Regions from separate parts of the Pseudomonas sp. S2_F03 genome, predicted to be linked through region 4. Evidence: predicted binding sites of a transcription regulator. Region 4 holds the regulator's gene; each other region holds the start of a gene.

Region 1 (7,207 bases), 1.6 Mb from region 4:
ATATTCCTGTACTTCTGGTTATTGCGATGGAGGGACGGAGAAGGCTAGGCCAGCTTGGCGTTGGTTGTCCAAGTTTAAGGTGGTAGGCTGGAATCTTAGGTAAATCCGGGATTCTAAGGCCGAGAGCTGATGACGAGTGTACTTTTAGTACACGAAGTGGTTGATGCCATGCTTCCAAGAAAAGCTTCTAAGCTTCAGGTAACCAGGAACCGTACCCCAAACCGACACAGGTGGTTGGGTAGAGAATACCAAGGCGCTTGAGAGAACTCGGGTGAAGGAACTAGGCAAAATGGCACCGTAACTTCGGGAGAAGGTGCGCCGGTGAGGGTGAAGCATTTACTGCGTAAGCCCATGCCGGTCGAAGATACCAGGCCGCTGCGACTGTTTATTAAAAACACAGCACTCTGCAAACACGAAAGTGGACGTATAGGGTGTGACGCCTGCCCGGTGCCGGAAGGTTAATTGATGGGGTTAGCTAACGCGAAGCTCTTGATCGAAGCCCCGGTAAACGGCGGCCGTAACTATAACGGTCCTAAGGTAGCGAAATTCCTTGTCGGGTAAGTTCCGACCTGCACGAATGGCGTAACGATGGCGGCGCTGTCTCCACCCGAGACTCAGTGAAATTGAAATCGCTGTGAAGATGCAGTGTATCCGCGGCTAGACGGAAAGACCCCGTGAACCTTTACTATAGCTTTGCACTGGACTTTGAATTTGCTTGTGTAGGATAGGTGGGAGGCTTTGAAGCGTGGACGCCAGTTCGCGTGGAGCCAACCTTGAAATACCACCCTGGCAACTTTGAGGTTCTAACTCAGGTCCGTTATCCGGATCGAGGACAGTGTATGGTGGGTAGTTTGACTGGGGCGGTCTCCTCCTAAAGAGTAACGGAGGAGTACGAAGGTGCGCTCAGACCGGTCGGAAATCGGTCGTAGAGTATAAAGGCAAAAGCGCGCTTGACTGCGAGACAGACACGTCGAGCAGGTACGAAAGTAGGTCTTAGTGATCCGGTGGTTCTGTATGGAAGGGCCATCGCTCAACGGATAAAAGGTACTCCGGGGATAACAGGCTGATACCGCCCAAGAGTTCATATCGACGGCGGTGTTTGGCACCTCGATGTCGGCTCATCACATCCTGGGGCTGAAGCCGGTCCCAAGGGTATGGCTGTTCGCCATTTAAAGTGGTACGCGAGCTGGGTTTAGAACGTCGTGAGACAGTTCGGTCCCTATCTGCCGTGGACGTTTGAGATTTGAGAGGGGCTGCTCCTAGTACGAGAGGACCGGAGTGGACGAACCTCTGGTGTTCCGGTTGTCACGCCAGTGGCATTGCCGGGTAGCTATGTTCGGAATAGATAACCGCTGAAAGCATCTAAGCGGGAAACTAGCCTCAAGATGAGATCTCACTGGGACCTTGAGTCCCCTGAAGGGCCGTCGAAGACTACGACGTTGATAGGTTGGGTGTGTAAGCGCTGTGAGGCGTTGAGCTAACCAATACTAATTGCCCGTGAGGCTTGACCATATAACACCCAAGCAATTTGCGTCGAAAGGCCAGATTGCGGTGTGTGAAGACGCAACGAACCGAAAGTTCGAGATACTCACAAAACACCAAACTATCGCATACCCAATTTGCTGAAGCGCGGCCGACTGGCCACGATTCGGTACCCGAATTTCTTGACGACCATAGAGCATTGGAACCACCTGATCCCATCCCGAACTCAGCAGTGAAACGATGCATCGCCGATGGTAGTGTGGGGTTTCCCCATGTGAGAGTAGGTCATCGTCAAGATTAAATTCCGAAACCCCAATTGCGAAAGCAGTTGGGGTTTTGTTTTAGTAGAAGTCACCTATTTTGCTGGCACGTTACGGCTGTAACGGGCTGGTCACAGAATTTCTTGACGACCATAGAGCATTGGAACCACCTGATCCCATCCCGAACTCAGCAGTGAAACGATGCATCGCCGATGGTAGTGTGGGGTTTCCCCATGTGAGAGTAGGTCATCGTCAAGATTAAATTCAAAAACCCCTGTCTGTTAACGCAGACAGGGGTTTTGTCGTTTCAGGACGCCAAAAACCACAGAAACTAAAAAGCCAGCCTCTGGAAATCAGGAACTGGCTTTTCTATTTGTGTCTATTCCCGTTGGTACGCCGTTCGACCGGAGTCCTGGGCATTTCATACAAATTTCTAAGATTTCCCGCTCTGGTGCCGACAGACTGTTGAGACATGCGTGCACCAAAGTAGAGCGGTCGCAGAATGCCGTTTGCGCTGTTACATGGAATGTTGCAACTCGGAACGCATCCCCACTTTCTGCATAAGAAGTCCTATGAAATGAATCTCAAGTTCAGCCATAAAATCTTGTTGGCCGCCTCCGGCGTCGTCGTGCTGGCATTCGCGTTGTTCACTTTGTACAACGACTATTTGCAGCGGAACACCATCCGGCAAAATCTCGAAACCTCTGTCCAGCAAGCCGGTGATCTGACCGCCAGCAGCGTGCAGAACTGGATGAGTGGCCGGGTGCTGGTTCTGGAGAGCCTTGCGCAAAACGTTGCACACCAAGGCGTCAGCGCGGACCTTGCGGGCCTGATCGACCAACCGGCGTTCACCTCTAACTTCCAGTTCACTTACGTTGGCCAGGCCAATGGCGTGTTCACCCAGCGTCCTGTCGCGAAGATGCCGGACGGCTACGATCCGCGTCAGCGTCCCTGGTACAAACAAGCCGTTGCGGTCGACAAGACCATGCTGACCCCACCTTACATGGCAGCCGTTGGCGGTCTGGTGGTGACCATCGCCATGCCGGTGAAAAAGAACGGCGAGTTACTTGGTGTAGTCGGCGGTGACCTGAGCCTGGAGACCTTGGTGAAGATCATCAACTCAGTGGACTTCGGTGGTATCGGTCACGCGTTCCTGGTCAGCGCCGACGGCCAGGTGATCGTCAGTCCGGACAAAGACCATGTCATGAAGAACCTGAAGGATATCTACCCGAACGCCGGTGTGCGGATCGAGAAGGGCAATCAGAACGTCACGTTGAACAAGCAGGATCGCATCCTCTCGTTCACCCCGGTGAGTGGTTTGCCGAATGCCCAGTGGTACATCGGTCTGTCGATTGATAAGGACAAGGCCTACGCGCCATTGAGCCAGTTCCGCACCTCGGCATTGATCGCAATGTTCATCGCCGTGACGGCCATTGCAGTGCTGCTGAGCTTGCTGATCAATGTGCTGATGCGTCCGTTGACGACCATGGGCCGCGCGATGCAAGACATCGCTCAGGGTGAAGGCGATTTGACCCGACGGCTATCCGTCGAAAGCAACGACGAGTTCGGTGAGCTGGGCGGTTCATTCAATCAGTTTGTGGAACGCATTCACGCCTCGATCAGCGAAGTGTCTTCGGCCACCCGCCAGGTTCATGACCTGTCGCAACGGGTCATGACATCGTCCAACGCCTCGATCATCGGCTCCGACGAGCAAAGCGCTCGCACCAACAGTGTGGCCGCAGCGATTAACCAATTGGGTGCTGCTACCCAGGAAATTGCACGCAACGCTGCTGACGCTTCGCAGCATGCCAGTGGTGCCAGCGAGCAGGCGGACGATGGTCGTCAGGTGGTTGAGCGAACGATTCTGGCGATGACCGAACTGTCGCAGAAAATCAGCCTGTCCTGCACCCAAATCGAAACCCTGAACGCCAGCACCGATAACATCGGGCACATTCTCGATGTGATCAAAGGCATCTCCCAGCAGACTAATTTGCTGGCCCTGAACGCGGCCATCGAAGCGGCCCGTGCCGGTGAAGCGGGTCGTGGTTTTGCGGTGGTGGCGGATGAGGTACGCAACCTGGCGCACCGCACGCAGGAGTCAGCGGAGGAGATCCACAAGATGATCACCTCGCTGCAGATCGGTTCTCGTGAAGCGGTGACCACCATGAACGCCAGTCAGCTCTCCAGTGAACAGAGCGTCGAAGTGGCTAACCAGGCGGGCCTGCGACTGGTCAGCGTGACCCGGCGCATCGGCGAAATCGACGGTATGAACCAATCAGTCGCGGCGGCCACCGAAGAGCAGACCGCCGTGGTGGAAACGCTCAACGTCGACGTCAATCAGATCAACCTGCTGAACCAGCAGAGCGTGGCCAACCTCAATGAAACATTGAAGGATTGCGATGCCTTGTCTCAGCAGGCGAACCGGTTGAAGCAGTTGGTTGATAGCTTCAAAATCTGATTCAAAACCGCGTTATCGTTCAATCGCGGGCAAGTCGCACCGCCGCTCCCACAGGTTTCCGGTGATCCCTGTGGAAGCAGACTTGCCCGCTATGGCGGTAGATCAATCACCACCGAACGAAAGCCCTACGCAAACAACTTCAACACATTGTTCATCGCATCATCGGCAAACCCCTGCACAAAGTCCTTGAAGCCCGGCAGTGCCTCGGCACCTCCCTGCGCCGGCTCGGCGATGATGGTCCAGGTCGCGCGGGACTTGCCCGCGCCCAGGGGCTCAACGCTCATCGCTGCCCACAAATTGGCCACGCCCAACGTGTTGTAGATCGTGGTCCAGGTCATGTTCAACGCGTGGTCATTTCGCGAGTTGAGTTGTTCGACCACGAGGTTGCCGTCCTTGAAGAATTTCTTGCGCAAGGACGACACGCCTTCACCCGTCATTTCGATGTGCGACAGCGCCGGAATGAACCGATCGAAGCCGGCAAAGTTGCCGACGATTGCCCAGACTTCCTTGGCATCGGCCGGCACTTCCACCGAGGACACGACGTGGCAGCCTTGAGGATTTTTGATCAGGGTATCGGGTTGCAGAGTGCTCATGGTTTTGCTCCGTTTGGGTTGAATCAGATGAAGTTGATTTCTTTCAGGTAGTCGCAGCCACGACGCAGCAGCGCCGGGGATTTTTCCGGGTAATGCGCACCCATTTGCCGCACGCCGGCCTGGGCGTTGTCGTGGCCGATCATCGAGATGTCGCCGATGTCTTCTTCAAAGCCGTTGAGGTAAAACCCGAGCACGCCGAACAGAGCGTTGTCGCTGTCGACCCGGTCCAGTTGCTGCTGCCAGTCGGCGACGCTGACCATGGAGAACTCCCGCCCGGCCTCGCGAAAGGACGCCACGTAGTCGTCCCAGCTCAGGGGCTCGGGGTTGTGCAGGTTGAACACCGCTTTTTCAGGCTGATAGCGGCTGGCATGGAAGGCGATGAAGCGGGCGAGAAAATCCACCGGCATCAGGTCGAAATTCAGCGCGAACTCCGGTACACGACCGAGCTGGATCGAGCCTTTGAGCATCAGCATCAAGCGGTTTTTATGCGGCTGGCAGACGCCGGTCAGGCTGTTGAAACTGATGTTGCCGGGGCGATAAAGGTTGACCCGCACCCCACGCTCGCGCGCCCGTTCAAGAATCCGTTCGCCAACCCACTTGGAGAGGTTGTAGCCATTCTTGATGTAGATCGGCGGGGTCGGCGCGGCGGGTAACTCCAGGACTCGGCCATCGGCGGTAATCGTGCTGGAGGCCGAGAGCGTGGAGACGAAATTGAAAATTTTCTTGCTGCGCCCTTCACACAACCTCAGACACTCGAAAATCGGCTCGACGTTGTCCCGCGCCAGCGACTCGTAATCGAGTACGTGATTGACGTTGGCCGCGTTGTGCACCAGTGCACCAAACTCTTGGTCGAGGCGCTCGTAAACTTCACTGGAAAGCCCCAGGAATGGACGGGCAATGTCCGCTGCGTAAACCCGCACCCGACTCAGGTCCAGATGCTCCAAGCGGTTTTCGCGCAAGGCATGAGCAAAGCGCTCAGCCGCCGTTTGCCCCCCGCCATCGCGCACCAGGCACGCGACTTCCGTGGCGCCCCAACCCAACAGCGCCTCGACAATGTGCACACCCACAAAACTGTTGGCGCCGGTGACGATCACCTTGTGCACATCGCCCATTTTGCTGACCGGCAACGGCTGAATATCCAGCTCACGGAAAGCATCGGCCAGTGCCTTTTCGCTCAGCACTTCTTCAGTACCAGAGCCACGCACCAAGGTCGCCAACTTCGCAATGGTCGGCAGCTCGATGAAGCGATTGATGGAGATGCTGCGACCAAACTCCTCGCGTAATCGCAGCAACATGCGCGACAACAGAATCGAGTGGCCGCCCAGATTGAAGAAGCTTTCGTCGGTAGAAATATCGCTGGCCGGCAGCTCCAGCAACTCGGCCCAGATCTCCAACAGCAGCCCCTCATCGGCACTGGCCGGCAAACGTCGCGTGGTGTTTTCCAAGACGCTGACCGACATTGAAAGCAACGCCTTGCGGTCGACTTTGCCGTTGCTGGCGAACGGCATGCTTTGCAATTCGGTCCAGGCGCCGGGTTGCATGTAGTCCGGCAAAAACTGCACCGCGTGAGCCTTCAAGGCTTCGCGAGCGGCGCCGGGCCGGTCTTCCTGAGGCTGCGCGAGGAAGGCCAGAATTCGCCGCTGACTGTCGATGACCACCGCCACCTGGCGGTACAACTGGCTGTCGCGCAGGCAGCGCTCGATCTCTTCCGGTTCCACCCGAAAGCCGCGAATCTTCACCTGATTATCCCGGCGCCCACACAGCTCGACGCCGTCGCCGGTCCACTTCGCCATGTCGCCGGTACGGTAGGCGCGCAGGGTTTGGCCGCCTGACACATTCAGGTTCAGATAGCGCTCAGCGGTTTGCTGCGGGTTGTTCAGATACCCGAGGCAAACCCCCGGACCGATGATGTACAACTCGCCTACCGTGTGGTCGGTGACCGGTTGCAAGTCTTCATCGAGGATCAGCACCTGGCTGTTGGCAATTGGCGCGCCGAGGGTTCGATTGCTGTCACCGGTACGCAACTGTCGCGCGGTAATCAGCACCGTGGCTTCGGTCGGGCCATACAGGTTGTAGAGCTTGCCCTGGCGCGTCAGTTGCTCGATTACCCAGGGTTCGCAAACGTCGCCGCCAGTCATCACATGATCCAGCACCTGCAACTGATCCAGCGGCAGAATGCTCAACAAGGCCGGTGGCAAAAAACCGTGGCTGAGTTGTCGGTGGCGGATCAGTTCGACCAGTTGCAAGGGGTCACGACGTTGATCGTCACTGGGCACGACCAGTTCGGCGCCCTGAAGCAAGGTCGGGAAAATGTCGATCAGCGATGAGTCGAAACTCAACGAAGAAAACTGCAGCACCCGACTGTGCTCGGTGAGTTGCACGTAGTCGGCATACCACGCCGTGAAATGCGCGAG
Region 2 (7,207 bases), 1.5 Mb from region 4:
GTGCGCCAGGTATCGGCGCGGGCCTTGCGCTTGTCACTCCAGTACAGGAAAAACGCCAGCACACTGACGCCCCCATACGCCGCCAGCGGAATCAATGACACCCCGCGCAGCCAGAGCAAAACCGACCCTGCCAACGGCAACGCGCACAGCGCTGCAAAAACCAGCAGCTGGAGTCGTAGATGCTGAATGTGCTCGCCCCCGGACCTGCGCCCGGGGTTGTGGCGCGTGCCGGCGTCACTCATGCGGCTTGGCCGCGGACCAGTCGACCCAACCAAATTGCCAAGTGGCCAGAATGATCAGGCCGAACACGATGCGATACCAGGCGAACGCCGCGTAGCTGTGGCTGGCGATGAACTTGAGCAAGCCACGGACCGCGATCATGGCGAAGATGAACGCCGTGACGAAACCAATCGCGAACACCGGGAAATCCGCAGGCACGAACAGGTGACGGTATTTGAAGCCCGAGTACACCGCCGCAGCGACCATGGTCGGCATCGCCAGGAAAAACGAGAACTCGGTAGCGGTCTTGCGCGACAGGCCAAACAGCAACCCGCCGATGATGGTCGACCCGGAACGCGATGTACCTGGAATCATTGCCAGGCACTGAGCGAAACCGACTTTCAACGCATCTTGCCAAGTAATCTCGTCAACGGTTTCGGCGTGCACTTCGTGTTGGCGCTTCTCGGCCCACAACATGATGATCCCGCCCACAACCAGCGCGGTGGCGACAGTAATCGGGTTGAACAGGTAGTGGTGAATCAAGTCGGAGAAAATCACCCCCAACACCACGGCTGGCATGAATGCGATCAGCAGATTGGCCGTGAATCGACGAGCGCTCGGTTGGGTCGGCAACCCCGTGACCACATCGAGAATCTTGCGGCGAAATTCCCACACCACCGCCAGGATCGCGCCCAATTGAATAATGATGTTGAACGCGATAGCGCGTTCACCACCGAAGTCGAGCAAGTCGGCCACGATGATTTGGTGCCCGGTACTGGAAATGGGCAGAAACTCCGTCAGCCCTTCTACTACGCCAAGTATCAATGCCTGAAAGGCGGTCCAAAGATCCATCAATCCCCCAAGAAGCGATGCCCCCAGGCATGCCCCGTTAGTTTTTTAAAACGTTCATTGCGCTGAGCGTAGTTGAAGTTCCGCGCGCACAGGATCCAGACGAAACCGTAAAAATTCCGTGAAAAGCTGCAAGGATTCAGGTTTTTCCGCGCGGGGCCGAAATCCTATCAGACATGCCTTTATAACGCTGCCGCGGAATAGGACTTGGGTCGCATATGCCCGACCGGCAAAGCGTGGTTGGATGCTGGCAATCGTTTATTACAAGAAAAAGAAATCGGAGTGACAGCGTTATGAACAGCTTACGCAGTGTGTCGATCAGCCGGCGCTTGTGGCTCATCTTGATCGTGTCGGTGGTGATGCTACTGACATTGGGCATGCTGATGCTCAAGCAGATTCACGACGACCTTTATCAGGCCAAGGCCCAGAAAACCCAGCACGTCGTGCAGACCGCCAGCGGCATTCTGAATTACTACCATGACCTGGAGACTGCGGGCACCCTCACCCGTGAGGCCGCCCAAAAGCAGGCGCTGACGGCGGTTCGCGGGTTGCGCTATGACCAGAATGACTACTTCTGGATCAACGACCTGACGCCGGTGATGATCATGCACCCGGCCAATCCCAAACTCGACGGTCAGAACCTGTCGGCCATTCGTGACCCGGACGGATTCGCGGTGTTTAACGAAATGGTCGCCGTGGCCAAAGCTAAGGGCGCCGGCGTGGTCAATTACCGCTGGCCGAAACCAGGCGCCAGTGCTCCGGTAGAAAAAACCTCCTACGTCAAACTCTTCGAACCCTGGGGCTGGGTGATTGGGTCGGGCGTGTACATCGATGACATGCAGGCGGAGTTTTATGGCCAGGTCTGGAAGGCGACGTCCCTCGGCGTGGTGATTGCCCTGGTGATGGCCCTGCTGGTCATGCTGATTGCGCGCAGTATCGTGCGTCCGCTCCAGGAAACGGTGAATGCCATGGCCAATATCGCCAGCGGGGAAAGTGACCTGACCCGCAGCCTAGAAACCCATGGCAACGACGAGGTGGCGCAATTGGCGCGACACTTCAATGCCTTTACCAGCAAGTTGCGCCAGGTCATTACCCAATTGCAGGTGTCCGCCAGTGACCTGGGGCAATCGTCCAGTGACTTGGGCAATGACGCCACCCAGGCCCAGCAGCGCAGTCAGCAGCAATCACAGCAAATGGAGCTGGTGGCCACAGCGATCAACGAAGTGACCTACGGCGTACAGGATGTGGCCAAGAACGCCGAGCATGCGGCCAGCGAGATGCGCGATGCCGAGTCTCAGGCGCAGCAGGGACAGATCAACATTGACGGAAGCTTGCAGCAGATCGACAAACTGTCCGGCACCATCGATCAAGCCGTGGAAGTGATTCGTACCCTGGCCACAGAAAGCACGCAGATCGGCAGCGTCCTGGAGGTGATCCGTTCCATCGCCGAACAAACCAACCTGCTCGCCCTCAACGCTGCCATCGAGGCTGCGCGGGCCGGTGAACAGGGGCGTGGTTTTGCGGTGGCGGCCGATGAAGTGCGCCTGTTGGCCCAGCGCACGCAGAAGTCGACAGCGGAGATCCAGTCGATGATCGAGCGCCTGCAAAACCACTCGGAAGCGGCGGTCAAGGTTATCGGCGACAGTAGCCGGGCATCGCAACTGACCATTGAACAGGCCGGGCTGGCCGGTGCGAGTTTAACGGCAATCGGCCAGGCATTACGTAACCTCAACGGGTTGAACGCATCGATCGCCAGTGCGACGTTGCAGCAAGCCCATGTGGTGGAAGACATCAATCAGAACGTGACCCAGGCTGCACAGTTGTCCCACAGCACCGCGCTGGCGGCGCAACAATCGAGCGTGGCCAGTGTGCGATTGAAAGACCTGAGCGAACAGTTGAACGGGTTGCTCAAGCAATTTCGCGTGTAACCCCCCTGTAGCAGCTATCGAGCAGCGCGAGGCTGCGGGCGGCTGCGGGCGGCTGCGGGCGGTGACGAAGTCGTCGTAAACCTGCGAACGCGGCTGTCCTGACACGTCGTGGGGCCCCGGACGCAGCCTCGCGCTGCTCGACAGCTGCTACAGCGCTGGTTCTACTTGGCGGCGGGTGCCGGTACAATCCGCCCCCACTTCGCTTTCCCAAGGAACCTCCATGTCCGGGCTTGAACTGTTTGCCGCTGCCCTCGGTGTAATCGCCGTCTGGCTGACCGTCAAACAGAACCCCTGGTGCTGGCCGATCGGTCTGGTCATGGTGCTGCTTTATAGCTGGATCTTTTTTGAGGTAAAGCTGTATTCGGACATGCTCCTGCAAGTGATCTACGCCGCGCTGCAACTCTATGGCTGGTGGCAATGGACCCGCGCAGGCGAGGCGAAAACTGGTCGGCAGGTCAGTCGCCTCGATGGCAAGTCGGTAGCCCTTGGCCTTGCGGTCGGCGCGCTGGGCAGTGCGCTGTTGGGCGCCGCCATGGCGCACTGGACCGATGCCGCCCAGCCTTGGCTCGACGCCGCACTGACCGGCTTCAGTCTGGTTGCACAGATGTGGATGGCGCAAAAACGCGTGCAATGCTGGCCACTGTGGATTGCCGTCGATGTGGTTTTCGTCGGGCTGTTTATCTACAAAGGCATGTACATCACCTGTGCCCTCTATGCACTGTTCCTGCTGCTGGCAGTGCAAGGCTGGCGTGAATGGCGGGCCGACCCGGCGCTACGCACATGAAGGTGCTGGTGCTGACGGGGCCCGAATCCAGCGGCAAGAGCTGGCTGGCGGCCGAGTTACAAGGTCATTTTGGCGGCGTGCGAGTCGATGAATTCGTGCGTTGGTTCATCGAACAAAATCCCCGCGACACCTGCCTGGGCGATATTGCTGAGATCGCCCGTGGCCAGTTGCAATGGGAAGATGAAGCACGTTCCCGACAGCCTCGACTTTTAATTCTCGACACCCATTTGCTGAGCAATATCCTGTGGAGCAACACCTTGTTTGGCGACTGCCCTGCATGGCTTGAGCCCGCGTTGCTGGCCCGCCATTACGATCTGCACCTGCTGCTGTCACCGGAGCAGGTCGAGTGGACGGACGACGGCCAGCGTTGTCAGCCCGAACTGAGTGAGCGCCTGGCATTTTTCACGTCGACCCAGACCTGGCTCGAACAACACTGCCAGCCGTTTCAGATTATTCAGGGAAGCTGGACACAACGGCGGTTTCAGGCGATTGAAGCGGTGAGCCACCTGCTGGATTGCTGAGCCTTCATTGGGGTGATTTCCCCAGTGATTCCCCCTGTTTTGGGGAAAAGGTGTCCACTCCTGAAACACTCATCTGCCCGCAAACAGGCTGTTTCAGCGCTCTTCATCATCTTGTCATGGTGCTTGTTAAACCGTTGAAACACATCAGCGCAAACCCCCGTGCTAGAGCTTTGCGTCGGGATTAGTCAGTAAAACCTCGCCCTGGCTGTCTCACGCATGAAACAGCAAACGTATCGCTCACTTCTCAAAAACGACTAACTCATTGAATTAAAACAACAATTAAAAAGCGGCACAGCTTTCGCTCTCTCCTTCCCAACGCTGACTAGGGCCAGCCCACAAAAGAAGGAATTGCTGCCGTGGGGACATTCAATAAAGGCATTTCATACCTGTTGCTGATCGGATGTGCCGCCAGTTCGGTACTCAGCCTGAACGCTCAGGCCGATGGCAATGGCGTCATTACTCTCAAGCGCGATGTCCAGCCTATCCCCATTGGCCGTAACGGCGGCAAAGACCCCTATCCAACCACGGTCAATGCCAACCCTTCGGAACGCATCAATACAACCATGACCAACACTGAGTTGAGCGACGGTGAGTTCGCCAGCGTGGCCAGTGGTTCATCCATTCGCGGCAACATCAATCCAACCACGAACAGCATGCCTGGCCTTAACGTCGTCACCAACCCCAACGGCATGCCTGGTATGAGCGCCGGTCACGGTGGTGGCAGTGGTGCCGCGATTTCCGGAACCATCAATCGGGCAATGAGCTCCGGCCTGGCCCCACTGACCAGAATGGCCGGAGGTCAATGACATGAATCGCAGCCTCATTTTCCTCGCCCTGTTCGCCAGCGCAAGCGCCATGGCCGACTCCGGCGTCGCCAGCATGAACAACGCCAACATCCAGGATTCCGGCGTCCAGTACAAAGGCAACTTCAACGTCAACCAGGCGGCCGGGGATCAGTTGCAACAAACCAACACCCGGGCTATCGCCATCGGCACCAATGCCGGCGCGTCCACCCACATCAACCAGAAAATCGATACCCCCCGCCAACCCTTCGATGAACGCTACATCCACGATCGGTGGCACCTCTTTCAGTAATGGCAACGGTGTACTGGGCGTTAACCAGAGCGCCGGGGCCAACAACCAAATGGCCAACGCAATGCGCGTCAGCATCAGTGCTGCACCGCAGAGCGTCGACGATAGCGCCCTGTCCCAGCAGAACGTGGCGTTGTTACCAAACTCAGGAGCAACTGGACCCCAAACCGGCAGTCGCCAGGTCGTTACCAGCGACCAGGCCTTCACCGGCAGCCGGGGGATTATCCAGGTGAACCAGAGTGCTGGGGTGGGGAACCGAATGGCTAACACCCTCAGCATCCGGGTCGCTGACTGACCCAAACGCAGTGCGATTAGAAAGTACCAACACTTAACCAACTAATAAGCACGGAGAAACACCATGAAACCTACAATGGCCTTAAAACCACTGGTTTTCGCTCTCGCAGCAGTGATGGCAATCGCAGCACAAGCAGGCGGTCGTGATGATGATCACGGTCATGGCAACGGTCACGGCAACGGGCATAACAACCATCAGCCTAAGCACCCTACTTTTGAAGAAATGCTTTCAATCTCTGCCGGTGCCGGCGCCACTGTGATGGACCAACAGGACAGCAGTGACAACGGGGTATTGAACCAAGGCACCAAAAACGACGCTAGAGCTGACAGCTCGTTGAATAACTCCAACGGCAACATGGGCGCCAACGTTGCAGCCGGTGACGGCAACCAACAAGACAACGCCGCCGCTTTGGCCACTGCTGACGAAAGCTTTATCTTCGGCTCCGCAGTCGCTATTTCCAGCGCGACTCAAAACAACACCGGCAACACCGTTCTCAACTACTCTAATACCAACAACGCAAACCTGAACAACGCAGGCAACAGTGGTTCCGGCAACATCGGCATCAACGTAACCGCCGGCGATTTCAACCAACAGAAAAACAACCTGGCCATTGCTGTATCCGGCGGTCGTGTAGCCGCAGCAGCCGCTGAAGCTAACCAACCCTCCAGTGGTCTTTCCGTGTCTAACTATGGCACTCAGACCTACAAGAAAGACGAGCTCAAAGGCACCTTCCATGCTGCTGGCGGGTTTGTAGCAGCAGGCAAAGCAGTGTCTAAACCTGCTGATGATGATCATGATCATGGCCATGGTAATGACAACAGAGGGGGCGGTCATGGTGGCGGTCACGACGATGGCACAGTCAAATCTGACTTCGTTGCAGTCGGCGTATTCGGCCTGGCCGGTGTTACCACTCAACAAGTGCTGACCCCAGACGGCTGGAAAAACCCTGTGACCAACAATGCTGCAATGACCAACTCGATGAACAACTTCTCCGGTAATGGCGGAGCCAACGTATCGGCCGGTAACGGCAACCAACAAAGCAACTCGCTGTCCATCGCCGCAGGTTGCAAAGCCTGCCTGTAATCGCGATCGCAATGAAAGCCCCGGAAACGGGGCTTTTCCACAGTCCGCAAAGGCGTAATCGATCATGCGCAAGACTGCCCTTTTCGCCCTACTCTGCCTGTCTGGCCTGACTCAGGCCGCACAGATGCCAGTGGCCGCCCTGCCTGGTGGCGTGCTGGTCTATAAGCAGGTACAGAGTTTGCGTGAGCGCAAGTTTGCCGACATCGTCGAACAGAAAACCGATTTCAGCTGCGGCGCCGCCGCACTGGCCACGGTGTTACGCCAGGCTTATTGGCTCGACGTCGATGAGGAGCACATCATCAAAGGCATGCTGGTCAACGCTGACCAGAACCTTGTTCGTACTCAAGGTTTCTCCATGCTGGACATGAAGCGCTACATAGAAAGCATCGGCATGCGCGCCAGAGGCTACAAGATCCCACCTGAAAAGCTCGATGCA
Region 3 (7,207 bases), 3.0 Mb from region 4:
AGATGAAACCGGCGTTGCCGGCCTGCTGGCTGCCAAGATCGATGGTGCGAACGACTTTGCCATCGGTATCCGTGATCTTGATCGTCACCGGATTCGTCGAAGCCGGTACGACCGCCGTACCGTTGAAACTCTTGGAGGTATCGACCACTGCGGTATCGGTCTGGGCAACCACCGAACGCCCCACCAGCGAAGACGCTTGCAGCGCTTGCGAGGAGTTGTAGTTGCCGGCAATGCCGCTGACGGTATCGTTCAGCGTGGTGATGCCTTCCAGGCTGCTGAACTGCGCCAACTGCGCGACGAACGCGCCGTTGTCCTGCGGCTCCAACGGGTTCTGGTTTTTCAGCTGGGTCACCAGCAACTGCAGGAACGCGTCTTTGCCCAACGCTTTCTTGCCCGTGGCGCTGCCGGTTGCGGCAGCCAGGCCATCGCTGCTGGATTTATTGGCCTTGACCGAAGAGTTGGCCAGGACATCCTTGAGGCTCACGCCACTGGTGGTATCGATAACACTCATCTGAGTCGCCCCTTATCACTGACCGAGAGTCAGGACCTTCTGCATCATGGTTTTGGCGGTGTTCATCATTTCAGCGTTGGTCTGGAACGAACGACTCGCGGAAATCATGTCGGCCATTTCTTCGACGACGTTGACGTTCGGGTAGTAGACGTAGCCCTTGGCATCGGCAGCCGGATGGTTCGGCTCGTAGCGCGCTTCAAGGTTGCTCTGGTCTTCGACCACGCCCAGCACTTGCACGCCTTGACCCGCAGCGTCCTGGCTCTGGAACAGCGAGTTGCTGCCGCCGCTCTGGCCGCCCTGGAACATGGTGGCGAATACCGGGTGACGGGCGCGATAGGTCTGGTCGATGCTCGATGAGACGGTTTCGGCGTTGGCGATGTTCGAGGCCACGGTGTTCAAGCGAGTGGTTTGAGCACTCATGCCGCTACCGGCAATGTTGAAAACACTGGATAGAGACATGACTTACTCTCCGCGCAGGGCTGACACCAGCCCTTTGAATTTGCTGTTGAGCAGGGTGAAGCTGGCCTGGAAGCCGACCGCGTTTTCCGCGTAGTTCGACTGTTCCAGTTGGGCGTCCACGGTGTTCTGGTCGATCGATGGCTGCATCGGCGTGCGATACATCAGCGACTCGTCGCCATTGCCCAGGCCTTCAGCTTCGATATGACGGCTGTTGGTCATGTTCAAGGCAAAGGTGCCGTTCTTGGTTTTCTCGTTCTGTGCAGCGAGCACTTTGGAGAATTCCAGATCCCGAGCCTTGTAGTTCGGGGTGTCGGCGTTGGCGATGTTGTTGGCCAGGACTTCGGCACGCTGAGCGCGGAAGCCCAGGGCTTGTTCGTGGATACCGAGCGCTTTATCGAAGCTGATGCTCATGTCGGGAAACCTTCGGGTGACCTGATTTTTCGTAACCAGAGACATAGCAAGCGGCGTGCCAATTCGAAAAAGCCCGAAAACAGGGGCTTTGCGGGCGGTGGCAAAGCGGCAATGCCAGAAAAGCGGCAACCGGTTTCCGCTGGCTGCCGCTTTTCTGCCGCTTATCACCGGTTTTCAGAACACCGAAATACACTGTGGGAGCCGGGCTTGCCCGCGATGGCGGTATATCTGACAAAGTTAATTTGACTGACATACCGCCATCGCGGGCAAGCCCGGCTCCTACAGGGGTTAGCGGTGTTGGTGGGAAATCATCAGGCAAAAAAAACGGGAGCCCCTGAGGACTCCCGTTCTTGTATTGCCGGTGAACAATCACTTCGCCTGGTAAATGATCCCCGGGCTGCACTGGACCATCTGGTAATGATCCGGCAAACCGTTCAGCGCTTCGGACGCGCCGAGGAACAAATAGCCGCCCGGTTTGAGCGTGCTGTGAATGCGCAACAGGATGTCTTTCTTCACCTCTGCGGAGAAGTAGATCAGCACGTTGCGGCAGAACACGATGTCGAATTTGCCAAGGGCCGCGTAGCTGTCCAGCAGGTTGAACGAGCGAAACTCCACCCGGCTCTTGATCGGCGCCTTGATCGCCCAGCGTCCCGGCCCTTTTGGGTCGAAGTAACGCTGAAGACGCTCGGGCGACAGGCCTCGGCCGATGGCCAGGCTGTCGTACTCGCCGGTCTTGCAGTTGGTCAGCATGGTGCCGGACAAGTCGGTGGCTACAATCTGCGCCCCCATCTTCAACTGGCCCATGTTGACGCGCTCGAACTCATCGATGGACATCGACAGCGAGTACGGTTCCTGACCCGACGAGCACGCCGCCGACCAGATCCGCAGACGCTGACCGGGAGCGGCCTTGATCGCTTCAGGCAATACCTTGTTCTTCAAGACTTCAAACGGATAGGTGTCACGAAACCACAGGGTTTCGTTGGTGGTCATGGCATCCACCACCATTTCGCGCAAACCGCTGCGCGGCTGGGTCTGGATGCGCTGGACCAGCTCACCCAGGGATTTGATGCCTTGCTGTTCCATCAGTTTGTTGAGACGGCTCGAGACCAGGTACTGCTTGTTTTCACCGAGCAAAATGCCACAGGCTTTTTCCAGGAACACCCGGAACTGTTCGAAATCCAAATTACCCGTAGACAATGATGCCGCCTCTTAAATCGTGTTAACCACCAGGGGCAGAAGGCCCCTAGCTGATATCTGCTGCTTTGATCCGGTCGACTACCCGGGATGCCAGGTCATCAGGACGGAATTTGGCAAGGAAGTCATCGGCACCGACTTTCTTGACCATCGCCTGATTGAATACACCCGACAACGAAGTATGCAGGATGATATGAAGCTTTTGCATGCGCGGGTCGTTGCGGATCTCGGCCGTCAGGGTGTACCCGTCCATTTCCGGCATCTCGATGTCGGAAATCATCATCAGGAACTCTTCCTCCGGCTTTTTCCCTTCGTCGACCAGCTTTTTCAGATAGTCCAGCGCTTGCTTGCCGTCGTTCAACGCGACCACTTCGACACCGACGGTTTGCAGGCAACGGGTCACCTGCTTGCGTGCCACCGACGAGTCATCGACCGTCAGGACCTTCAAGGACAAGGCCTTGTGCTGGGTTTCGACATCCACCACGCCGACCGAAATCACTTCCGGTGTCGGGGCCACTTCCGCGAGGATTTTCTCGACGTCGATGATTTCGACTAACTGATTGTCGACCCGAGTCACAGCCGTCAGGTAATGATCGCGCCCCGTGCCCTTGGGCGGCGGGTGAATCTCTTCCCAGTTCATGTTGACGATGCGTTCCACCGAGCGCACCAGGAAACCCTGGGTCTTGGTGTTGTACTCCGTGATGATCACGAACGGATTGCTTTGATCTTTCAGCGCGCCGGAACCGGTCGCCATCGCCAGATCAAGAATCGGAATGGTCGCCCCCCGGATGTTTGCCACACCGCACACGACAGGACTGGATTTTGGCATCAGCGTGAGTTTGGGGCATTGCAGCACCTCCCGAACCTTGAACACGTTGATCCCGTAAAGCTGCTGGCCGTCGAGACGGAACAACAACAGCTCCAGGCGATTCTGCCCTACCAGTTGCGTGCGCTGGTTTACCGCATCCATTACACCAGCCATGCACAGACTCCTACACCAACGCCTAAGTGTGTTGCGACGCACGTTAATTGCTAAACGGCACGGCGCTTGCTTTTTAACTCTTATGAACACAGAACCGACATTTTTCCGACGCCTGACATCACACGCTCGCCAAGTGCTTTGCGCGGTGTCTGCCGTCTGCCTGTTCAACGCTGGCAGCCCTGCCCTTGCTGACGCAGTTACCTTGCCTGACATGCTTATCGGCGTCACTCAGGGCTTTCTTGAGTTCACCGTAGAAGACTATTTGGCGACCAGTCAAACCGAAGGTCGTTATGAGATTGAGGTCAAGCAGCTCGATCCACGCCTGCGCATGCCCATGTGCGACAAGGAATTGACAGCCACGCTGGAGAGCCCGGCGATCCCGATTGGTCGCGTCACGGTCAAGGTTCGTTGTGACAGCACTTCCCCCTGGACGGTCTTCGTGCCCGCTCAAGTCCGCCTGTTTCGAGACGTCGTCACCACCACTCGGCCACTCAAGCGAGCCGGCTTTATCGAGCCGGGCGACGTCATGCTGCGCGAACGAGACATCAGCCTGATCGGCCAGGGCTACTTCACCTCTACGGATCAAACGATCGGACAGAAACTAACCCGACCAACGGTCGCTGATCAGGTCCTGACGCTGGTCCACCTCGAACAGGCCGAAGTCATCACCAAGGGCGACCAGGTGGTGATTACCGCTCGCAGCGGTACGCTCAGTGTGCGCATGCCGGGCGAAGCGCTGTCGAACGGCGGCTTGCGTGAACAGATCCGGGTGAAAAACCTTAACTCCCAACGGGTTATCAAGGCGCAGGTGATCGCGCCGGGACAGGTGGAGGTCTCCATGTAAGGCGCTCTGTTTGGTAAAGCTATGGCGCGCTGCCTGGCTGTTCCCTAAACTGTGCCGCACGCAGGAAATGCGCTGGCGCATGCAAGCTCATTGATAAATGGGTCTAAAGTTTTTGCAGGGAGAGCCGAAAACATGGCAAGCGTCCAAATACCCAGAGGTTTTTTATCATGGTCATCGATTTCAGCCGTTTGAACAGTTCCTCGCCACTGCCCGGCAGTACGCGTACCAGCGCCAACAAGGAAGCTGCCGAAGCCGGCAAATCCGCGCCGCTGAATACGGCGGCTCAACAGGCCAGTACCGCCAATATCGGGGAATCGGTACACCTCAGCGATGAGGCTCAACAGTTGCAGAAGGTCACTGACAAGCTGCGCGATCAACCTGCCGTCGACAACGCCCGCGTGGCCGAGTTGAAAGCAGCGATTGCCGATGGCAGCTATAAAGTCGACAGCAACCGTGTAGCCAGCAAACTGCTCAACTTCGAAGCCCAGCGCTAGGCCACGGCCTGCGCCAGGCTTTTGGACGCTTAAACCCCAAGGCCAGTCATGCACGACACTAATTTACTGCAACTGATCATCGACGACTTTGCTCCAGCGCAACACTTGCTGGAGTTATTGCAAACCGAGTCCCTCGCCTTGCATGGTCGCGACATGCCGCTGCTCGAAGACATTCTGGCGCGCAAACAGGCAATGATCATTCTGCTCGAACAGCATGGCCGCAAGCGCAGCGAAATCCTCGCCAGCCTCAACCTGCCCACCAATCGCCAAGGCCTGGAGCAACTCGCCAGCCAGTCGAGCGTGGGTGAGCAATTGCTGGCGCAGAGCGATGCCCTGACAGACCTTTTGGCTCAGTGCCAGGCGATCAATGTCAATAATGGTCAGTCGATCCTGATACAACAGGCCGCCACGGCCAATCAGCTGAAGATCCTCACCGGCGGCGAACCACCTGCGCTTTACGATGCCCGCGGATCAACCTCCAAATTAGCGAAGCCGCGCCCGCTCAGTCAGGCTTGATTCTGTTGAATAGCTCGCTCTATCAAGACGCGTCACATGCTGGCAATATGCTGGCTATGCGCAGTCATATTTTGTCCGGAGAATGATGAACCGTGTCCAATGCCTTAACCGCGGAAGATGCTCCGCAGCCACCGAAGGTACTCTCCACACCCATGGAGATCGCGGGTAACCTGCGGCAACTGCAAGAAAGCCATGATCCGCTGATCATCACATTCCACGAGCGTAAACAGCGCTTCCAGAGCTATCTGGTGGACGTTGACCGTGACAACAACATGATTGCCCTGGACGAGATGGTGCCCCGCGATGGCGAACGCTATCTGCTGGCGGGCGAGTCGTTTCGGATCGAAGGCTTCCATGAGGGCGTGCGCATCGCCTGGGAAAGCAACGGTCTGCTGAACATCGACGAATCCGGCAACACACGCTGCTATCGCGGCAAACTCCCCGACCAAGTGGTCTACCACCAGCGCCGCAATGCCTTCCGGGCTGCGTTGAAGTTGGCGCAACTGGTCAATGTCGAACTGGGCGGTGAAAAGCTCAAGTCGCCGGTCAGTGGCAAGTTGCTGGATATTTCCGCCACCGGTTGCAAATTGCGTTTTGAGGGCGACATCACCAGCCGCCTGCAATTGGGCCAGGTCTACGAGCGCTTCGTTGCCGCCCTGCCCTTCGGCAGCATGACCACACCGGTGGAATTGCGTTACCTGCACTTCGAAGAAAAGATCTCCACCACCTTCGCCGGACTCCGCTTTCACAATATGAGCGGGCTGGAGCAGCGCCAGGTCGAGCGCTTCGTGTACCAGCTTCAGCGTGAAGCCCGACGCTTCGACAAAGACGATATCTGATCCAGCGCTTCAACAAAAAACGGGCAGTCCCTTGCGGAACTGCCCGTTTTTTTATGCATCAAGGTTAGGGCCTGGCCTCAGTAAAACTTGGCTCGCGACCTGAGTCCGGGTCTTCCGGTGGCGTCGATTCGGGCTCAGGAGTCGGGTCCGGCTCCGCTTCAGGATGAACCGGGCTGTGCATCTGCTCCTGCACTACCTGCTCATCGACACGCGGGTCAAGGCACGCCACCAGCGGCGAGCTCGACATGCTGTCCGGCATCGCCACGTGATGCAGCGGCGCATCGTCGACCTGATGCAGGTTGGTGACCGCTTTCGGGCGGATCCGCCACACCAGCACCAACGCGAAGAAACTGAAAAACGCATAAAGACTCTGGCTGCCGAACAGCTTCATCAGTACCCCGGCGACCAACGGCCCGATACTGGCGCCGACACCGTAGGTCACCAGCAACATCGCCGTCAGCGAAACCCGACGATCACCTTCAACGTGGTCATTGGAGAACGCCACGGCCAACGGATACAGGCAGAACTGCACCAGCGAGCAAAGGAAGCCGGAGATGAACAACACCTCCAACGGCACTTTCTGCAGAATCGCCAGCGGCAGCGCGGCCAGTGCCAGGCTGAAGGCAAAACAACGGATCAACAGCGCCCGGTCATAACGGTCAGACAGCCAACCCAGCGGCCACTGCACCAGCAGGCCGGCAAAAATGCAGCTACCCATGAACAGACCGACCTGCTCGGTGGACAGTCCCTGCTGGGACGCATACAGCGGCGCCAGACCGTAGAACGAGCCGACGATCAACCCCGCACCCAATACCGTGCTCAGCGACTGTGGCACGCGTTTGATGAAGAAACGCGGCTCCATCGGGGCCGGGTGCAACGGCGCCGGGTGAATCCTTCGAGTGAGGGCCACCGGCACCAGGCACAAGGCGAAGCACAAGGCGACCAGCATCAGCAGTT
Region 4 (7,207 bases):
GCGAAACTGACGGCGACAAGACCACCAATCGCCAGCTGTTCGCCGGTCTGCCGCTGACCGCCGCCGAGCCGCTGATCGAGCCGACCTACGCCGAGCCGCGTCGCGCTGCGCCAGCACCGGCACCTGCCGCGGGCGGCGTGGATCCGCGTGCGTTCGACTCGATGCGTTTCGAACTCAACAGCCTGCGCGAACTGATGGAAGTGCAGCTCGGCTCGCTGGCCTGGAATCAACTGCAAGGCAGCCGTCCGGCCCAGGCCAATCTGTGGCGTCGCCTGCAACGCATCGGCTTGTCCGGCCCGTTGTCCCGCGATTTGCTGGCGATGGTTCCCGACATCGATGAGCCCCGTCAGGCCTGGCGCATGTTGCTGGCGCACCTGGCGCGGATGATTGCCACGCCGGAAGTCGAACCACTGGAAGAGGGCGGTGTGATTGCCATGGTCGGTCCTGCCGGCATGGGCAAGACCACCACGCTGGCCAAGCTCGCGGCCCGTTACGTGCTCAAGTATGGCGCGCAGAACATCGCGCTGGTGAGCATGGACAGCTTCCGCATCGGTGCCCAGGAGCAGCTCAAGACGTTGGGGCGTATCCTCAATGTGTCGGTAACCCACGTCGACCCGGGCCAGTCCCTGGTTCAGGCACTGGAGCCGCTGCTGCGCAAACGCGTAGTGCTGATCGATACCGCGGGCCTTCAGGCCAGCGATCCGGCACTGCGCATGCAGCTTGAAAGCCTGGCCGGACGTGGCATCAAATCAAAAAATTATCTGGTATTGGCAACCACCAGCCAGAAACAGGTTCTAACAGCCGCTTATCACAGTTACAAGCGCTGCGGGCTCGCTGGCTGCATCCTGACTAAACTGGATGAAACGGCAAGTCTGGGCGAGGTGTTAAGCCTGGCGATCAGTCATGAGTTACCGGTGGCCTACCTGACTGACGGTCCGCGGATTCCGGATGATTTGCATCTGCCGCGTCGTCATCAACTGGTCAGCCGTGCCGTCAGCGTACAAATGCAGGAAGAACCCAGCGAAGAAGCCATGGCTGACATGTTCGCTGATATTTACCACAGCCCGACCAAGCAGGTTGGCTAAGGTAGTAATGAACAGTTTTTGTACCTACATCGATGGTCTGCCATGCATTGTTCCAATTGCGAACGCGCAGCCAGTAATGTGGCCTCCGTCTATGCAAGACAAGGTAAAGAAATAACATGGGCAGCATGCATCCCGTACAGGTGATCGCGGTGACCGGCGGCAAGGGTGGCGTCGGCAAGACTAACGTGTCAGTGAATTTGTCGCTGGCCCTGGCTGAGCTCGGCCGTCGCGTCATGCTGTTGGACGCTGACCTGGGCCTGGCGAACGTTGACGTCCTGCTGGGACTGACACCCAAACGTACCCTGGCCGACGTGATCGAAGGCCGCTGCGAGCTGCGCGACGTTCTGTTGCAAGGGCCGGGCGGTATTCGAATCGTTCCGGCGGCGTCCGGTACACAGAGCATGGTTCACCTGAGCCCGGCGCAACACGCCGGCCTGATCCAGGCGTTCAGTGATATTGGCGACAACCTCGACGTACTGGTCATCGACACCGCTGCAGGTATTGGTGACTCGGTAGTCAGTTTTGTTCGAGCGGCCCAGGAAGTATTGCTGGTGGTCTGCGATGAGCCCACCTCGATCACTGACGCCTACGCGCTGATCAAATTGCTCAACCGCGATTACGGCATGAACCGCTTCCGTGTCCTGGCCAACATGGCCCAGAGCCCGCAAGAAGGTCGCAACCTGTTCGCCAAGTTGACCAAAGTCACCGATCGCTTCCTCGACGTCGCCCTGCAATACGTCGGCGCGGTGCCTTACGACGAAAGTGTGCGCAAGGCCGTGCAGAAACAGCGCGCCGTGTACGAAGCCTTCCCGCGTTCCAAGTGTGCCCTGGCGTTCAAGGCCATCGCTCAGAAGGTCGATACCTGGCCGTTGCCTGCCAACCCGCGTGGGCACCTGGAGTTTTTCGTCGAGCGCCTCGTGCAACAGACCGCAGGACCCGTCCTATGACAGCCAGTGGCTACAACCTCTACAAGAAGTCGGCGCGTGACGCGCAGTACGAGCTGATCGAGCGTTACGCGCCACTGGTCAAACGCATTGCTTACCACTTGCTGGCGCGTCTGCCAGCCAGTGTGCAGGTTGAAGATTTGATTCAGGCCGGGATGATCGGCCTGCTGGAAGTATCGACCAAATACGACGCCAGCAAAGGCGCGAGTTTCGAGACGTACGCGGGCATACGAATCCGCGGCGCAATGCTCGATGAAGTGCGCAAGGGGGACTGGGCGCCACGTTCGGTCCACCGAAATACCCGCATGGTCAGTGACGCAATTCGCTCTATTGAAGCTAAAACCGGCCGTGACGCTAAAGATCACGAGGTTGCGGCCGAACTCCAATTGAGTCTCGACGATTATTACGGGATTTTGAACGACACCCTGGGCAGCCGCCTATTCAGTTTCGACGATCTGTTGCAAGACGGCGAACACGAAGGGCTGCACGAGGATGGCGCGAGTGCTCATCTCGAACCGTCACGCGATCTGGAAGATGAACGCTTCCAGGCGGCGCTGGCGGACGCGATTGCCAATTTGCCGGAGCGCGAGCGACTGGTGTTGGCGCTGTACTACGACGAAGAGTTGAATCTCAAGGAAATCGGTGAGGTCCTGGGGGTCAGCGAATCGCGGGTCAGCCAGTTACACAGCCAGTGCGCGGCCCGCTTGCGGGGGCGTTTGGGGGAGTGGCGAGCGCGCTGAAGGCAGTGTGGGGACACTGCGAACGTGGCTGGTGCGGTTTTGAACGGCACCGGTTGCGATCTGTTGTGCTCCAGACAGTCATCGAATGCATTGCCGGATTGATTGAAATGGCGCGTCCAGGTGCTGGGCGCGTTTAAGACTGCTTGGAGGTCGAATTGGACAAGAACATGAAAATCCTCATCGTTGATGACTTCTCAACGATGCGGCGGATCATAAAAAACCTGTTGCGTGACCTTGGGTTCACCAACACGGTCGAGGCCGACGATGGCACTACTGCCATTCCGGTTCTCAACAGCGGGAGCATCGACTTTCTGGTAACGGACTGGAACATGCCTGGCATGACCGGTATCGACTTGCTGCGTCACGTGCGCGCCGATGAAAAGCTCAAGCACCTGCCGGTGCTGATGGTGACCGCTGAAGCCAAGCGCGAGCAGATCATTGAAGCAGCCCAGGCCGGTGTAAACGGCTACGTGGTCAAACCCTTCACGGCCCAGGCGTTGAAAGAAAAAATCGAGAAGATTTTCGAACGCATCGGTTGATCCACTGCGCCACGGGGGAGCTATGGAGCATAAAGAATCTTCACTGGGCGATTTTGAATCGACCCTGAAAAAACACGCCGTCGAACTGGTCGCCAGCCTTGAAAAAGGCAGGTTCGGCGAAGCTGTGCAACTGATCCATGAGCTCAATCAGACCCGTGACCGCGGCCTGTATCAGGAAGTGGGCAAGCTCACTCGCGAGCTGCACAGCGCGATCGTCAACTTCCAGATTGACCCGAACATGCCGCAAGCCGAGGAAGTGTCACAGATCACGGACGCCACCGAGCGCCTGGGGTATGTGGTCAAGCTCACCGAGGCCGCGGCCAACCGCACCATGGACCTGGTGGAAAGCGCCACGCCGCTGGTCAACAACCTGAGCGAAGAAGCCCAGGCGTTGAGCACCGACTGGAGCCGGTTCATGCGTCGTGAAGTCGGGGCTGAAGAGTTTCGTGAACTGGCCCGTCGGGTCGACGGTTTTCTGACTCGCAGTATCGAAGACAACCGCATGGTGTCGAGCAACCTCAACGACATCCTGCTGGCTCAGGATTACCAGGACCTCACCGGTCAGGTCATCAAGCGTGTGACCCAATTGGTCACCGAAGTTGAAAGCAATTTGCTCAAGCTCGTACTCATGGCCAGCCAGGTAGACCGCTTTGCGGGTATCGAACATGACCGTGAATCGATGCTGGCTGAAAAAGATCCGCAAAAACATCTCTCTCAGGGTGAAGGTCCGCAGATTCATGCCGATAAAAGAGAAGACGTTGTGTCCGGTCAGGACGATGTGGACGATTTGCTATCCAGCCTGGGATTTTAGAGTTTTAGCATTCTAGGTTTTTTAGGTTTTTAAACCTGTTAGGAGCACCCCATACATGAGCTTCGGCGCCGATGAAGAGATCCTTCAGGATTTCCTGGTTGAGGCCGGCGAGATTCTAGAGCAACTGTCCGAACAGCTGGTCGAGCTTGAGAGCCGACCGGATGATGCGGACTTGCTCAATGCAATTTTTCGCGGTTTTCACACTGTAAAAGGGGGCGCCGGCTTCCTCCAGCTCAACGAGCTGGTGGAGTGCTGCCATATCGCCGAGAACGTGTTCGACATCCTGCGCAAGGGTGAGCGTCGCGTTGATTCAGAACTGATGGACGTGGTGCTCGAAGCGCTGGACGCGGTGAACAGCATGTTCAGCGAAGTCCGCGAGCGCAGCCCGATCACGGCTGCCACACCTGAATTGCTGGCAGCTCTGGCCCGACTGGCCGAGCCGCAAACGGCTGATGAAGCTGCACCGGTCGCTGAAGTGTTTGAAGCGCCTGCCGCTGAAGCCGAATCGGGCGACATCACCGATAACGAATTCGAACAACTGCTGGACTCGCTCAATGCCGTCAAGGCTCAAGCTGAGGCTCCGGCGGCTGCACCTGCACCAACGCCTTCCAGCGACGCCGCTGCGAGCGACGCCGCTGCGAGCGACGAAATCACCGATGCCGAGTTCGAGTCCTTGCTCGATCAACTGCACGGTAAAGGCCAGTTCGCTGTCGATGCCGTGGCCGCCGCGCCAGCTGCACCAGCCGCCCCGAAAGCGGCAGGCGATAGCTCCGACATTACCGACGACGAATTTGAAGCACTGCTCGACCAGTTGCACGGCAAAGGCAACTTTGCGGTGGATGCGCTGGAGTCGGCCATTGCTTCTGTGCCAGTTCCTGCTGCGCCAACTGCAGCGGCGGCGGGTGGCGATCTGATCTCCGATCACGAGTTCGAATCGCTGCTCGACGAATTGCACGGTAAAGGCAAGTTCAGCGAAGTCGGCACAGGTTCTGCTGTATCGAATGTCGCAGCACCCGTCGCCAAGGCTGCCGCACCGGCCCCGGTCGCCAAGGCGCCTGAACCGAAAGCTGAAACACCGAAACCAGCCGCCGCTGCTGCACCGGCCCCGGTCCGTGCTCCAGCCGCGCCGCCACCGGAAAAACCGGCCAGCGAAGCCGAGACCACCGTGCGGGTCGATACCGCTCGCCTCGACGAAATCATGAACATGGTGGGCGAATTGGTGCTGGTGCGTAACCGCCTGGTTCGCCTGGGTGCCAACAGTGCCGACGAGGCCATGTCCAAGGCTGTGTCGAACCTCGACGTGGTCACGGCTGACTTGCAAACCGCGGTCATGAAGACCCGGATGCAACCGATCAAGAAAGTGTTCGGGCGCTTCCCGCGCCTGGTTCGCGACCTGGCTCGCCAGCTCAAGAAAGAGATCAACCTGGAGTTGGTCGGCGAAGAAACCGACCTCGACAAGAACCTCGTCGAGGCCCTGGCCGACCCGCTGGTCCACTTGGTACGCAACGCGGTCGACCACGGCATCGAGTCGCCGGAAGAACGCGAAGCTTCGGGCAAGTCCCGTGGCGGCCGGGTGGTCCTTGCTGCCGAACAGGAAGGCGACCACATCCTGCTGTCGATTTCCGATGACGGCAAAGGCATGGACCCGAACGTCCTGCGTTCCATCGCGGTTAAACGCGGTGTGATGGACAAGGATGCGGCCGATCGCTTGAGCGATACCGAGTGCTACAACCTGATTTTTGCGCCAGGGTTCTCGACCAAAACCGAGATCTCCGACGTGTCGGGTCGTGGCGTGGGCATGGACGTGGTGAAAACCAAGATTTCCCAGCTCAACGGTTCGATCAACATTTACTCGACCAAGGGCCAGGGTTCGAAAATCGTCATCAAGGTGCCGTTGACCCTGGCGATCATGCCGACGCTGATGGTCATGCTCGGCAACCAGGCGTTTGCGTTCCCGCTGGTGAACGTCAACGAGATCTTCCACCTCGACCTGTCGACCACCAACGTGGTGGACGGCCAGGAAGTGGTGATCGTGCGAGACAAGGCGCTGCCACTGTTCTACCTCAAGCGCTGGCTGGTCAGCTCCGCCGCTCACGAAGAGCAGCGCGAAGGCCATGTGGTGATCCTTTCGGTGGGCACGCAGCGGATCGGCTTTGTCGTCGATCAACTGGTGGGCCAGGAAGAAGTGGTCATCAAGCCATTGGGCAAAATGCTCCAGGGAACCCCGGGCATGTCGGGCGCCACCATCACCGGTGACGGCCGTATTGCGCTGATTCTCGATGTTCCGAGCATGCTCAAGCGTTACGCCACACGGCGTATTTGATTCTGGTGGAGCGGGGCGACTGAGGCCCCGCTGCGTCTAACGGAGTGTTTATGGCAGTTAAAGTCCTGGTGGTGGACGATTCGGGGTTTTTCCGCCGCCGCGTCTCGGAAATTCTTTCAGCGGATTCGAATATCCAGGTCGTCGGTACGGCGACCAACGGAAAAGAGGCGATCGATCAGGCCCTGGCCCTCAAGCCGGACGTGATCACCATGGACTACGAGATGCCCATGATGGACGGCATCACCGCCGTGCGGCACATCATGCAGCGCTGCCCGACGCCGGTGTTGATGTTCTCGTCGCTGACGCACGAAGGCGCCCGGGTCACCCTTGATGCGCTGGACGCCGGCGCCGTCGATTTCCTACCCAAGAATTTTGAAGACATCTCCCGTAACCCGGAGAAGGTCAAGCAACTGCTGTGCGAGAAGATTCTCAGCATTTCACGCAGTAACCGTCGCGCCAGCGCCTACAGCGCGCCGGCACCGGTTGCCGCGCCAGCCCCGACGCCCGCGCCTTCGAGCGTCAGCAGTTACGGCAGCAGCACACCTTCGCGCCCTGCACCGGCACCGATCCCGACACGTACGCATCATGCCCCTGCGTCCCCCGGCCCATCGTCGCCTGCACCCAAGCGCAAAGCCTACAAACTGGTTGCCATCGGCACGTCCACGGGCGGTCCGGTTGCGCTGCAACGAGTCTTGACTCAGTTGCCGGCCAACTTCCCGGCACCGATCGTGTTGGTCCAGCACATGCCGGCAGCCTTCACCAAGG

What was found. The regulator FliA, encoded in region 4, starts transcription of late flagellar genes. The targets are predictions, from matches to a motif close to CTAAAGTTTNNNNNNNNNNNGCCGNTAA.
Region 1: a site for FliA is predicted at 2,176-2,203, ahead of AB4N76_RS14705 (methyl-accepting chemotaxis protein). Genes of this name have one in related genera too.
Region 2: a site for FliA is predicted at 1,207-1,234, ahead of AB4N76_RS29500 (methyl-accepting chemotaxis protein). Genes of this name have one in related genera too.
Region 3: a site for FliA is predicted at 4,505-4,532, ahead of flgM (flagellar biosynthesis anti-sigma factor FlgM). Genes of this name have one in related genera too.

The regions. Positions count from the first base shown of each region.
Region 1 covers NZ_CP162759.1:3,119,923-3,127,129, forward strand. The annotation lists rRNA gene AB4N76_RS14690 (23S ribosomal RNA) at 1-1,512, shown strand, start outside; rRNA gene rrf (5S ribosomal RNA) at 1,664-1,779, shown strand; rRNA gene rrf (5S ribosomal RNA) at 1,885-2,000, shown strand; gene AB4N76_RS14705 (methyl-accepting chemotaxis protein) at 2,320-4,200, shown strand; gene AB4N76_RS14710 (SRPBCC family protein) at 4,326-4,793, opposite strand; gene AB4N76_RS14715 (amino acid adenylation domain-containing protein) at 4,817-7,207, opposite strand, start outside.
Region 2 covers NZ_CP162759.1:6,286,539-6,293,745, forward strand. The annotation lists gene AB4N76_RS29490 (DUF1294 domain-containing protein) at 1-242, opposite strand, end outside; gene AB4N76_RS29495 (undecaprenyl-diphosphate phosphatase) at 235-1,071, opposite strand; gene AB4N76_RS29500 (methyl-accepting chemotaxis protein) at 1,362-2,996, shown strand; gene pnuC (nicotinamide riboside transporter PnuC) at 3,217-3,780, shown strand; gene AB4N76_RS29510 (AAA family ATPase) at 3,777-4,301, shown strand; gene AB4N76_RS29515 (hypothetical protein) at 4,658-5,107, shown strand; partial or broken gene AB4N76_RS29520 (adhesin) at 5,109-5,688, shown strand; gene AB4N76_RS29525 (heme utilization protein) at 5,752-6,771, shown strand; gene AB4N76_RS29530 (C39 family peptidase) at 6,836-7,207, shown strand, end outside.
Region 3 covers NZ_CP162759.1:1,368,036-1,375,242, forward strand. The annotation lists gene flgD (flagellar hook assembly protein FlgD) at 1-511, opposite strand, end outside; gene flgC (flagellar basal body rod protein FlgC) at 527-970, opposite strand; gene flgB (flagellar basal body rod protein FlgB) at 974-1,381, opposite strand; gene cheR (protein-glutamate O-methyltransferase CheR) at 1,751-2,578, opposite strand; gene AB4N76_RS06555 (chemotaxis protein CheV) at 2,625-3,557, opposite strand; gene flgA (flagellar basal body P-ring formation chaperone FlgA) at 3,640-4,401, shown strand; gene flgM (flagellar biosynthesis anti-sigma factor FlgM) at 4,569-4,895, shown strand; gene AB4N76_RS06570 (flagella synthesis protein FlgN) at 4,944-5,411, shown strand; gene AB4N76_RS06575 (flagellar brake protein) at 5,504-6,250, shown strand; partial or broken gene AB4N76_RS06580 (MFS transporter) at 6,315-7,207, opposite strand, start outside.
Region 4 covers NZ_CP162759.1:4,744,481-4,751,687, forward strand. The annotation lists gene flhF (flagellar biosynthesis protein FlhF) at 1-1,085, shown strand, start outside; gene fleN (flagellar synthesis regulator FleN) at 1,202-2,032, shown strand; gene fliA (RNA polymerase sigma factor FliA) at 2,029-2,769, shown strand; gene AB4N76_RS22170 (chemotaxis response regulator CheY) at 2,937-3,308, shown strand; gene AB4N76_RS22175 (protein phosphatase CheZ) at 3,331-4,119, shown strand; gene AB4N76_RS22180 (chemotaxis protein CheA) at 4,175-6,442, shown strand; gene AB4N76_RS22185 (protein-glutamate methylesterase/protein-glutamine glutaminase) at 6,493-7,207, shown strand, end outside.